2 regions of the Lysinibacillus sp. FSL K6-4013 genome follow, and region 2 is predicted to be linked to the other one. Evidence: riboswitches for the same ligand, from Rfam matches in the RefSeq annotation. Region 2 holds a riboswitch; the other holds the start of a gene.
What was found. A riboswitch is a leader RNA that binds a small molecule or an ion and turns the genes downstream of it on or off. The one in region 2 is predicted to bind cyclic di-GMP.
Positions count from the first base shown of each region.

Region 1: it holds a riboswitch for cyclic di-GMP, as region 2 does, so the genes downstream of both, MHB39_RS19830 (HAMP domain-containing methyl-accepting chemotaxis protein) here and MHB39_RS14270 (amidase) in region 2, are expected to answer to the same signal.

Region 1 is NZ_CP152031.1:3,990,641-3,995,816, reverse strand. Features, by position in the region: gene MHB39_RS19850 (MFS transporter) at 149-1,345, shown strand; gene MHB39_RS19845 (alpha/beta-type small acid-soluble spore protein) at 1,416-1,619, opposite strand; gene MHB39_RS19840 (DUF1456 family protein) at 1,804-2,298, shown strand; gene MHB39_RS19835 (hypothetical protein) at 2,441-2,635, shown strand; cyclic di-GMP riboswitch class I at 2,839-2,924, shown strand; gene MHB39_RS19830 (HAMP domain-containing methyl-accepting chemotaxis protein) at 3,030-4,781, shown strand; gene MHB39_RS19825 (SDR family oxidoreductase) at 4,771-5,176, shown strand, end outside.
Region 2 is NZ_CP152031.1:2,877,421-2,882,596, forward strand. Features, by position in the region: gene MHB39_RS14260 (saccharopine dehydrogenase family protein) at 1-1,050, shown strand, start outside; gene nspC (carboxynorspermidine decarboxylase) at 1,047-2,186, shown strand; gene MHB39_RS14270 (amidase) at 2,232-3,113, opposite strand; cyclic di-GMP riboswitch class I at 3,157-3,248, opposite strand; gene MHB39_RS14275 (CheW domain-containing protein) at 3,386-3,874, opposite strand; gene MHB39_RS14280 (M20/M25/M40 family metallo-hydrolase) at 3,900-5,015, opposite strand; gene MHB39_RS14285 (hypothetical protein) at 5,149-5,176, opposite strand, start outside.

The DNA.
Region 1 (5,176 bases), 1.1 Mb from region 2:
TTTGTCCTCTGTGACGGAAGGGCTTTTATTATTGTTCCGTACTCCTCTTTTAAAGGAAGTCCCGTGAGGCTTCAAAAGAGAATGGACAAGACAGCTATAATCCATTCACTAAAAGAGATCGACAACTAGAAAATGGAGGCTAAAAAGAATGGATTATCGTAAAAAAACCGTGGTTGCTTCAGTGGCAGGGCTAACGCTAGAAGGAATGGACATTATGTTTATTTCCTTTGCTATGACAATGATTATTGCAGAATTTAATATTGATCTTGCAACAGGTGGATTGATTTCATCTATCACGAATATTGGGATGCTACTGGGTGGTATTATTTTCGGTGTATTAGCAGATAAATATGGTCGAGTAAAAGTGTTTACGTATACGATTATTTTGTTTGCCATCGGAACGGCCTTAACAGGAGTAGCAACAAGTATTGAACAAGTTTATGTTTATAGATTTATCGCTGGTTTAGGTGCTGGCGGAGAATATGGTATTGGGATGGCGCTTGTGGCGGAGGCTTGGCCAAAGAATAAACAAGGCAGAGCATCCTCTTATGTCAGTGTAGGTGCACAATATGGAGTAATTTTAGCTGCTTTATTAAGTGCTATTATTTTACCAACTTTAGGGTGGCGTGCATTATTCTTTGTAGGATTACTACCAGTTATTTTTGCCTTCATCGTACGTAAAAATATTGATGAATCACCAGAATGGTTAGCAGCGCAGAAACAACAAAATAATAAGCAAGAGAACGGGAAATTAGCACAATTATTTGCTTCACCTCGTATCACCATGACAACACTCTCCCTAATTCTAATGGCAACTGTTCAAATTGCAGGCTATAATGGTCTAATGATTTGGCTACCTTCGATGTTACAGAAATCGCAAGGTTTATCGGTTTCAAGCTCAGCATTGTGGACAATTAGTACCGCAGTTGGCATGATCATTGGAATGCTGACGTTTGGCAGATTTATGGATCGTTTTGGTGCAAAGCGAACATTCGGGATCTTTTTAGTAGCCTCTGCATGTGCTGTATTCTTTTACTCGTTTGCAACAGGTGCAGTAGCGATATTAGTAGGCGGTGCGGTTGTAGGATTCTTCTCTAATGGAATGTTTGCAGGGTATGGTGCATTAATTAGTAGCTTTTATCCAGTACAAATTCGCAGTACAGCAACAAACACCATTTTTAACTTTGGACGAGCTATAGGTGGGTTTTCACCAATCTTTGTAGGTTTTATTTTACAAAGCTACGATATGACTGTCGTGATGATTTACTTAGCAGCACTGTATTGTATTTCCTTTATCGTTATGCTAACGCTTAAGAGCTCAGGGAAGGAATTGCAAACAGCATAATTTTATAGAGCACGAAAGAACGAATTCCAATTATGTAAATGGGATTCGTTCTTTTCTTATTAGTATTTAATTATAATAAACCTTTTGAACGTTTTTCAGCGATTTCAACAAGACGTTTTGTAATCTCTCCTCCAACGGAACCATTTGCACGAGAAGATGCTTCTGGCCCAAGCTGAACGCCAAACTCTTGTGCAATTTCATATTTCATTTGATTGACAGCCTCATGTACTCCAGGTACTAGAAGTTTATTTGAACTGCGGTTATTGTTAGCCATTGTTCTCACCTCCTTGACCTTAGAATGGTTGCGATTAAATTTTTCATACATTTAAAAAGTAGGAAATGCACACGCTATTTGCTAACAACAACAACTTGTGGAAAGCTAGCAATAATCAGCAAACTCTCTGTTATAATTAAGCCTGGCTCTTTACTATATAAGGTTAATTAAAGGAGGAAATATAATGACAAATAATGATATCTTAATTCGTTTACGCTATGCGTTCGATATAAAAAATGTAGATATGGTAGAAATTTTTAAACTTGGTGGCATGGATTATACAAAGGAAGAAGTATTAAATATGCTGATTAAGATTAATGATGAGGAAGAAGCGCCAGAGGAATACATCAAATGTAATAATAAAATGTTAGAGGCATTTTTAAATGGATTAATTACTTTTAAACGCGGGCCTCAGAAACCAAGAGAAGGACAGGCTGTTGGACCTTTACCTGTGTCAGGTAAAGAAAGCCCAAATAATATGCTGCTAAAGAAAGTAAAAATTGCTTTAGCTTTAACAACTGAGGAGATGCTTGAGATTTTATATGACGGCGGCATTAAAGTTACAAAAGGTGAATTAGGTGCTATTTTAAGAAATCCAAGTCATCGTAATTATAAAGAGTGTGGCGATTCATTCGTACGAAATTTTTTAAGGGGCCTAACATATAAATATAGAGCATAATGCACAATGGATATCAATCATAAAGTGCCATTTTTTTCTTTAAAACTCGTTGACAATTTGTGACGAAATTGTGTACAATAAAATTATCACAAAACGTTCACAAAAAAGATGAAAAATGTTCACAGACAAAGGGGGGGCTTGTATGATTTATTTTGACATCTTATTAGTAGCTATTGCATGTATTACAATGCCTTTTATTGTTGCAGTTATGTTAGATATTTTTTATGCGGAACGAAAAAAAGTACGCTTTTCATTACGTCGTACTTCCGTATGGTATATCGCTATGTTTGCGTTATCCTTTATACCATCCGTATTACTTGTCACACAAAACGTATAATTTATTCAAACACTTAGGGGTAAGTGAATTGAAAGTGGACAGCTACAACGCTAATTGAGGTTGTAGCTGTTTTTATTTTGTTCAATAGATGAATCATAATTAAGTAATTTATATAATTATTAATGAAGGAACAGCTAGTATAAAATATGTATGTTTTAAGTAGAGAGCATTGACTACTTTTACCTACTGTGTTAATTTTGGTAGGGAAATATAGGCAAATTTACTGAAAAGTAAAGACGCAAAGCTACAGGTCTAAGGCAATAAATGCTATGGCGGCTGGGTTGCAAAAGAGTGCTAGTTGTATCATTCTCATTCTAGTTTTTGTTCTTTTATGCCTATTTCTTTTGAAATAGGCATTTTTTTGCAAGTAAAGTTCAAAGGAGGAAAAGGGGAAATGAAGTTGTTAAAAAACACATCATTAAAAAATAAGCTTTTACTAACAGTCTCTATCGTTGTATTACTGCTTATCGCTATTATTACGACGCAAAGTATTAGTGAATTGAATAATCGGATGAATGTGGATTTGGAGCAAGAATTAAAAAGTGTTGGTTTATTAACAGCTATGAACTTAGACAGTGATGAAGTAAAAGATTTGCTGTCCGAAAAAGGGGAAACAAACGCAAAGTTTACAAAGATCCAAAAGCAACTTGATATGATTCAGGACCAGCAAGGTATTATGAGCTGGAGTTATATTTGGGATGTCAAGGATGAGGGTGGCGTCAATCCAATTGGCTATACCTCTAATCTAAATGAAGTATATGAAGCTGGTGAAATTTTTACTGATTTAGCGGATGAGCATGTAGAAACAGCAAAATTAGCTATTGAAAATAATAGTACAGAGGTAACTGATATTTTCGAGGATCCTTTTGGTTCTTGGAGAACGGTTTTTAGTCCTATTAAAGATGATAATGGCCAACTGATTGCCCTATTAGGGATTGATTACTCCGCTGATTATATCAATACGATTATTAAAACAAGTGTGATTAAGCAAATTGTCATTGCTATTATCGGTATTTTAATTTTATTAGTTTTAGTTTACATAATTATAGATCGACTATTAAAGCCACTGAAAAAAGTAGTGAACGTTGCCAATCAAGTGGCAAATGGTGAATTAATAGATGTTGATTTAGAGACATCGAAGGATGAAATTGGTAAATTATCTGAATCCATTCGTACAATGGTGGCTAATTTGCAACATATTATTTTAAACATACGCAATACATCCAATCACGTTTCTTCAGCAGCCAATCAATTAACAGTACATGCTGGTGAAACTTATAACAGCTCAACAAATATTGCACTAGACATGAATCAAATTACACAAAATGCTGAGGCCTCGATGACCATGACAGAGGAAACAGCCGCTGCTATGGAAGAAACTGCAACAGGTATTCAGCAAATTGCTGATTCTGCAAATGTAGCTGCGGAATCCTCTATTTCAGCATCACAGGCTTCTGAACGAGGGAATGAAGTTGTCCAACAAGTTATTGCCCAAATGGAGTTAATTAATGATTCTGTTGAACAAATAGGGACAACCATTAATGGACTACATGTTAATACTAAAAAAATAAGTGAAATTGTTAGCTTAATTACTGCTATTGCCGATCAAACAAATCTATTAGCATTAAATGCTGCTATCGAAGCGGCACGAGCAGGTGAACACGGTAAAGGCTTTGCCGTTGTTGCGGATGAGGTGAGACGCTTAGCTGAACAATCCTCTCAATCAGCAACAGAAATTTACAATTTAATTAGTTCTATTCAGTCTGATTCAAACGCTTCTATCACGGTTATGGAGAAAGGCAAAGAGGATGTTAAGGTAGGGATGGCATTTACCAATGAAGTAGGAGAAATCTTTAAAGAAATTCTTACTTCCTCAGAAGAAGTCGCTAGCCAAATACGTGAAATTTCAGCAGCCTCACAACAAATTTCTGCATCCTCAGAAGAAGTGGCGGCATCTGTTAATAATATTAAACAATCTGCAGAGCAGTCAGCAGAGTTCTCTTCAAATGTCTCGAATTCTACACAAGAGCAATTATCTACCATGCAGGAAGTAAAGGATGCCTCTTCATCATTGGGCAAAACAGCAGAAGAGCTGCAAGGTCTTGTGGCAAAATTCAAATTGGAGAATGATCATAATGGACATTAATTTTACAGGGAAAAATGTTTTAATAACAGGCTCTAGTAAAGGAATCGGTAAAGCAATTGCATTAGGCTTTGCGCAACATGGAGCCAATATTTTAATTAATTATATTGGGGATGAGCAAGAGGCAGAAGCTGTACGTGCTGAAGCAGAAAGGTATGGTGTGAAAGCTTTAATATTCCACGCTGATGTTTCTAACTCACAAGAAGTACAAGCGATGCATCAATTTATGGACGAGCACCTCGGGGAAATTGATATTCTTGTAAATAATGCTGGATTTGCACAGGGTTCCAGCATTACAGATTTAACGGATGAGCAGTGGGATCGCATGATTAAAGTTCATTTATATGGCTGCTTCTATAATTGCCGTGAAGCAGCTAAAAGAATGAAGGAACGTAATA
Region 2 (5,176 bases):
GCGGACAATACAGAAGAGGTGATTGAGCTTATTAAAGCTTTCGGCCCAGATGTAGTGATTAACGTAGCCCTACCTTATCAGGACTTAACGATTATGGATGCTTGCTTAGCGACAGGTGTGCACTATGTGGATACTGCAAACTACGAGCCACCTGAAACGGCAAAATTTGAATATAAATGGCAATGGGCTTATAAAGAGAAGTTTGAAAAAGCTGGCTTAACTGCATTACTTGGAAGCGGTTTTGACCCAGGTGTAACAGGCGTTTTCACAGCTCATGCACAAAAACATGAATTTGATGAAATCCACTATATCGATATCGTGGATGCCAATGCGGGAGATCATGGTTATCATTTCGCAACAAACTTCAACCCAGAAATTAACATTCGTGAAATTACAGCGAATGGTCGTTACTGGAAAGAAGGCGAGTGGATTGAAACAGCACCACTTGAGAAAAAAGAAGTGTATAACCTACCTGAAATCGGACCAAAAGATATTTACCTTCTATACCATGAAGAGCTTGAATCACTTGCAAAAAATATCAAAGGTTTAAAACAAATCCGCTTCTGGATGACGTTCTCTGAAAAATACTTAACACACTTAAAAGTATTAGAAAACGTAGGTATGACATCAATTGAGCCAATCGAATTTGAAGGACAAATGATTCAACCAATCCACTTCCTTAAAGCGGTATTACCAGACCCAGCTTCACTTGGACCACGTACAAAAGGTAAAACAAACATCGGTTGTATCATTCGCGGTCTAAAAGATGGCAAAGAAAAAACGTACTATGTGTACAATGTATGTGACCACGAAGAGTGCTACAACGAGGTTGGTTCACAAGCGATTTCATACACAACTGGCGTTCCAGCTATGATCGGTGCAATGCTTGTGATGAACGGTGAATGGCGTAAACCAGGTGTATGGAATGTGGAAGATTTCAATCCAGATCCATTCATGGATGCACTAAATAAATGGGGCCTACCATGGCAAGAAAGCCATAACCCAGAATTATTAGACCTTGATTTAGATGCAAAGGAAATAAGCCGATGAAACCAATTGATTTTTCAAAAGTTCCATCCCCTTCCTATGTAGTGGATGAGCGATTATTAACAAAGAATCTTGAGCTTTTAAAATCAATTCAAGAGCGTACAGGCTGCCGCATTTTATTAGCCCTTAAAGGCTTCTCAATGCATTCAACATTCCCTTTAGTCGGGGAATATTTAGCAGGCATTACAGCAAGCTCACTGCATGAGGCACGACTTGGCTATGAAAAAATGGGCAAGGAAGTGCATGTTTATGCTCCTGCTTATATTGAGCATGAAATGGACGAGCTTCTAGGCTATGTGGATCACATCGTCTTTAACTCATTTAACCAATGGGCACAGTACAAGGACAGAGTAAAATCTGCTGGTAAAACAATTGAATGTGGTATTCGTGTGAATCCTGAGTACTCTGAAATTGAAACAGCCCTTTATGATCCTTGCTACACAAACTCTCGCCTTGGTACAACATTGGCTAACTTTGATAAATCACAGCTTGACGGTATTGATGGCTTACACTTCCATGCGATGTGTGAACAAAATTCTGATACATTAGAGCGTATTATTGAAGTAGTTGAGGAAAAATTTGGTGATGTGTTACACCAAATGAAATGGTTAAACTTCGGTGGCGGTCACCATATTACGCGTGATGATTATGATGTAGAAAAACTTGTGAACATCATTAATTATATTCAAGAAAAGTATAACCTGCTTGTTTATCTTGAGCCTGGTGAAGCAGTAGCCCTTAATACAGGCTACTTAGTAGCAACCGTGCTTGATATTCAAGAAAATGGGATGGATCTTGCTATTTTAGATACATCAGCAACATGTCACATGCCTGATGTACTTGAAATGCCTTACCGTCCAATGATTATTGGTTCTGGACAAGCAAATGAATTAGCACACACATATCGCTTAGGCGGACTAACATGTCTAGCTGGTGATGTGATTGGTGATTATTCGTTTGAACAGCCATTAAAACCAGGTGATCGTCTTGTATTCACAGATATGGCTCATTATTCAATGGTGAAAAACCATATGTTTAACGGTGTCAACTTACCATCTATCGTTTCGTATAACGATGAAGAAGGCATTAAAGTGATCCGTGAGTTTAAATTTGAAGACTACAGTGGTCGTCTGTCTTAATAGCAATAGAAAAGCCCTTCCAGTTTTACACTGGAAGGACTTTTTTTATGGACGCATGGTCATCCAATTCTCCACATAATGAATGGCTACTCCATGAAAAGCATCGTTATTTGAAAAATGTTGCTGAACAAGTATAAGCTGTTCATTCATAAAGGCTTCTCCATTATCATAAAAAGTAATATTTTCCCCTTCCTCTGAAGCGCCTGTTTCTACACCAATTACGATTGATTTATTCACAGTGGAAGCATAAGCGATTTCATGTTCTACAATAGAGATAATATCTTTTGCAGCATCACGATAGGCCATGATCGTCACACTATCCACATGGTCAATGACCCAATCAGCTAATAACCCTTTTCCAAATTCGTTATTATACTGAACTTCATCAAACCAAAATGGCATGTCTACTTCTAAAGTAAGTTGTAACTGACTTGCTTTCTCACTTGCTTTCATTATTAGTGTTTGATAGGATTCTATCGTTTGTGCTTGATGTAAGCTCCATCCACTATTTAAATAAGGTTCTACATCAAGGTGCACTCCAGAAAATTGCTCAGATTCAGTTGAATTCTTATTATATATATGTAACCAATTAAACAATTCATCTTGGCTTCGGCTACCCTCAGCTGAAACCCAGCTTGCAGCACCATCCAATGCATAAATGCGAATACCTTTGTCAGAAGCGTTACTAATAAAATGCTTATAGTCATTGCTCGCTATGCCTTGATCGATTTGCAGATAAACTTTATTGACATCGTTATGTTCTAAAAATAATAATATTTTTTCTTGGTCATCCATGATGAGGGATGTATCCCACAGCCACGTAGCCTTTTCCTGTATAGACATTGCATCAACCTTTCCACTTGATAAAGCTAATGAACTAATCATGATGACGATTAGTGCGGTCCATACTTTTAATTGTCTCTTCATACGAACTAACTCCATTCTACTCGCCACGGCTCCTAGAACAGAACCTGGCAACCTGACAATCTTGCACTGAAATTATAGTGTTTAGACTCATGGCTTTGCGTCCCTCCCTTTCGGTGAAGTTTGCCTTTTTCAGTTTTTTCTTAATCATTATCATACGCGGTTAGCAATGGTTTGTCTGTAGGTATAATGCATAATTGTCACATGTATGATCAGGTAAAAACGACAAAATACAGGTTAAATTTACTATTCAAACATAAAAAAACGTAGAGTGTCTAAGACTCTACGTTTTCCTTTTCATTTTCAAGCATTTTGTGTAAATAATCGATAATTTCTCGAATGCCCTCTAATGAATTAACCAGTATTTTTGGATCAACATATGTTATCATTCGATTTTCAAGATTAGCTACCGCAGTAAAATAGCGTGTTTTACTATAATTGACTAGGCCCAATTGCTGAAGTACTGATTCATCGAAATCAAGAATTTCTCGTGCTTCTGTAACAAGTAATCCATAATTAACCACATCAGTATTCAACACAATGATACGTGCGGTTGATGGATTAGATGAGCGGTTATACAGTATGCGCTCAAAATCTAGAACAGGTACAAGCTCACCACGAATTCTTGTAAAGCCTAGAAGATAGTTAGGTAAATGAGGAATAGGTGTTACATGCTCTAATTTTTCAATTGAAATCGCTTGTTCCACAGGTACGGCGTATTCCTCTGTCCCACAAGCAAAAACGACTGCTTTGACACTTTCCATAGGGTTACACATCCTTACTCGACTGTTAATTTTTCGCCGATTCTTTGACGATTTCTACTAGTAAATCTGCTAATTTTTCAAGTTCTTCTACTGGTATCTTTTCATTCGTTGTATGAATATCCTCATAGCCAACAGATAAATTAACTGTAGGAATGCCAAAGCCTGCGATGACGTTTGCATCTGAGCCTCCACCAGAAATGCCTAGTGTCGGTGTACGATCAATATTGCGTGCAGCAGCCATAGCTACCTGAACTACTTTATCCGATTCCGTTACACGGAAGCCTGGATACATTAGCTTCACTTCTACCTCTGCACGTGCGCCTAAAGAAGCAGATACTTGTTCAAACGTATCTTGCATATGCTTTGTTTGCGCATCCAATTTAGCTTTGTCTATAGAACGTGCTTCTGCCAGGATTGTCACTTCGTCACAAACAATATTCGTCGCTTGTCCACCTTCAAAACGCCCAATATTCGCTGTCGTTTCTTCATCTAAACGGCCTAGCTTCATTTGAGCAATGCATTTTGATGCAACTGTTATGGCAGAAATACCCTTTTCAGGAGCAACCCCTGCATGTGCCGTTTTTCCAATAATCTTTGTAAAAATTTTCGCCTGGAAGGGTGCTGCTGTCACGATGCCACCAACTTTGCCATCGCTATCAACCGCAAAGCCATATTTTGCTTTAATGTTAGCTGGATCTAACTCTTTAGCGCCAACAAGGCCACTTTCTTCACCAGCCGTAATAATAAATTCAATATCGCCATGTGCAATATTTTGCTCTTTCAAACGTTTGACCATCTCAAATAGAGCTGCTAATCCTGCTTTATCGTCAGCACCTAAAATCGTCGTACCATCAGATACGATATAGCCATCCTCACGCAAAGACGGTTTGATGCCTTTTCCTGGCACAACGGTATCCATATGAGAAGTGAAATAGATTGGCTCCACATCCAATGTGCCTTTTAATGTGGCAATAATATTACCTGCCCCATGTCCATTACGCGTATGTGCATCGTCTTGAATCACTGAAAATCCAAGTGCAGTTAACTTCTCTACAAGAATGGGTGCTATTAGTTGTTCATGTTTTGTTTCTGAATCAATTTGTACGAGCTCAAAAAACTCTTCTACTAAACGACTTGTCATGTTGTAAAACTCCCTTAGTTTACGTGTTTTTCCACGTTATAGTATACGTATTATTTTAGCACAACGTCAGAAGAGTTGAAATCATTGAACAATACGACCAAAATAAAAAGTCTGAGAACAACTCAGACTTTCCTTAGTGATTGAAAATAAGCTCTTTTTCT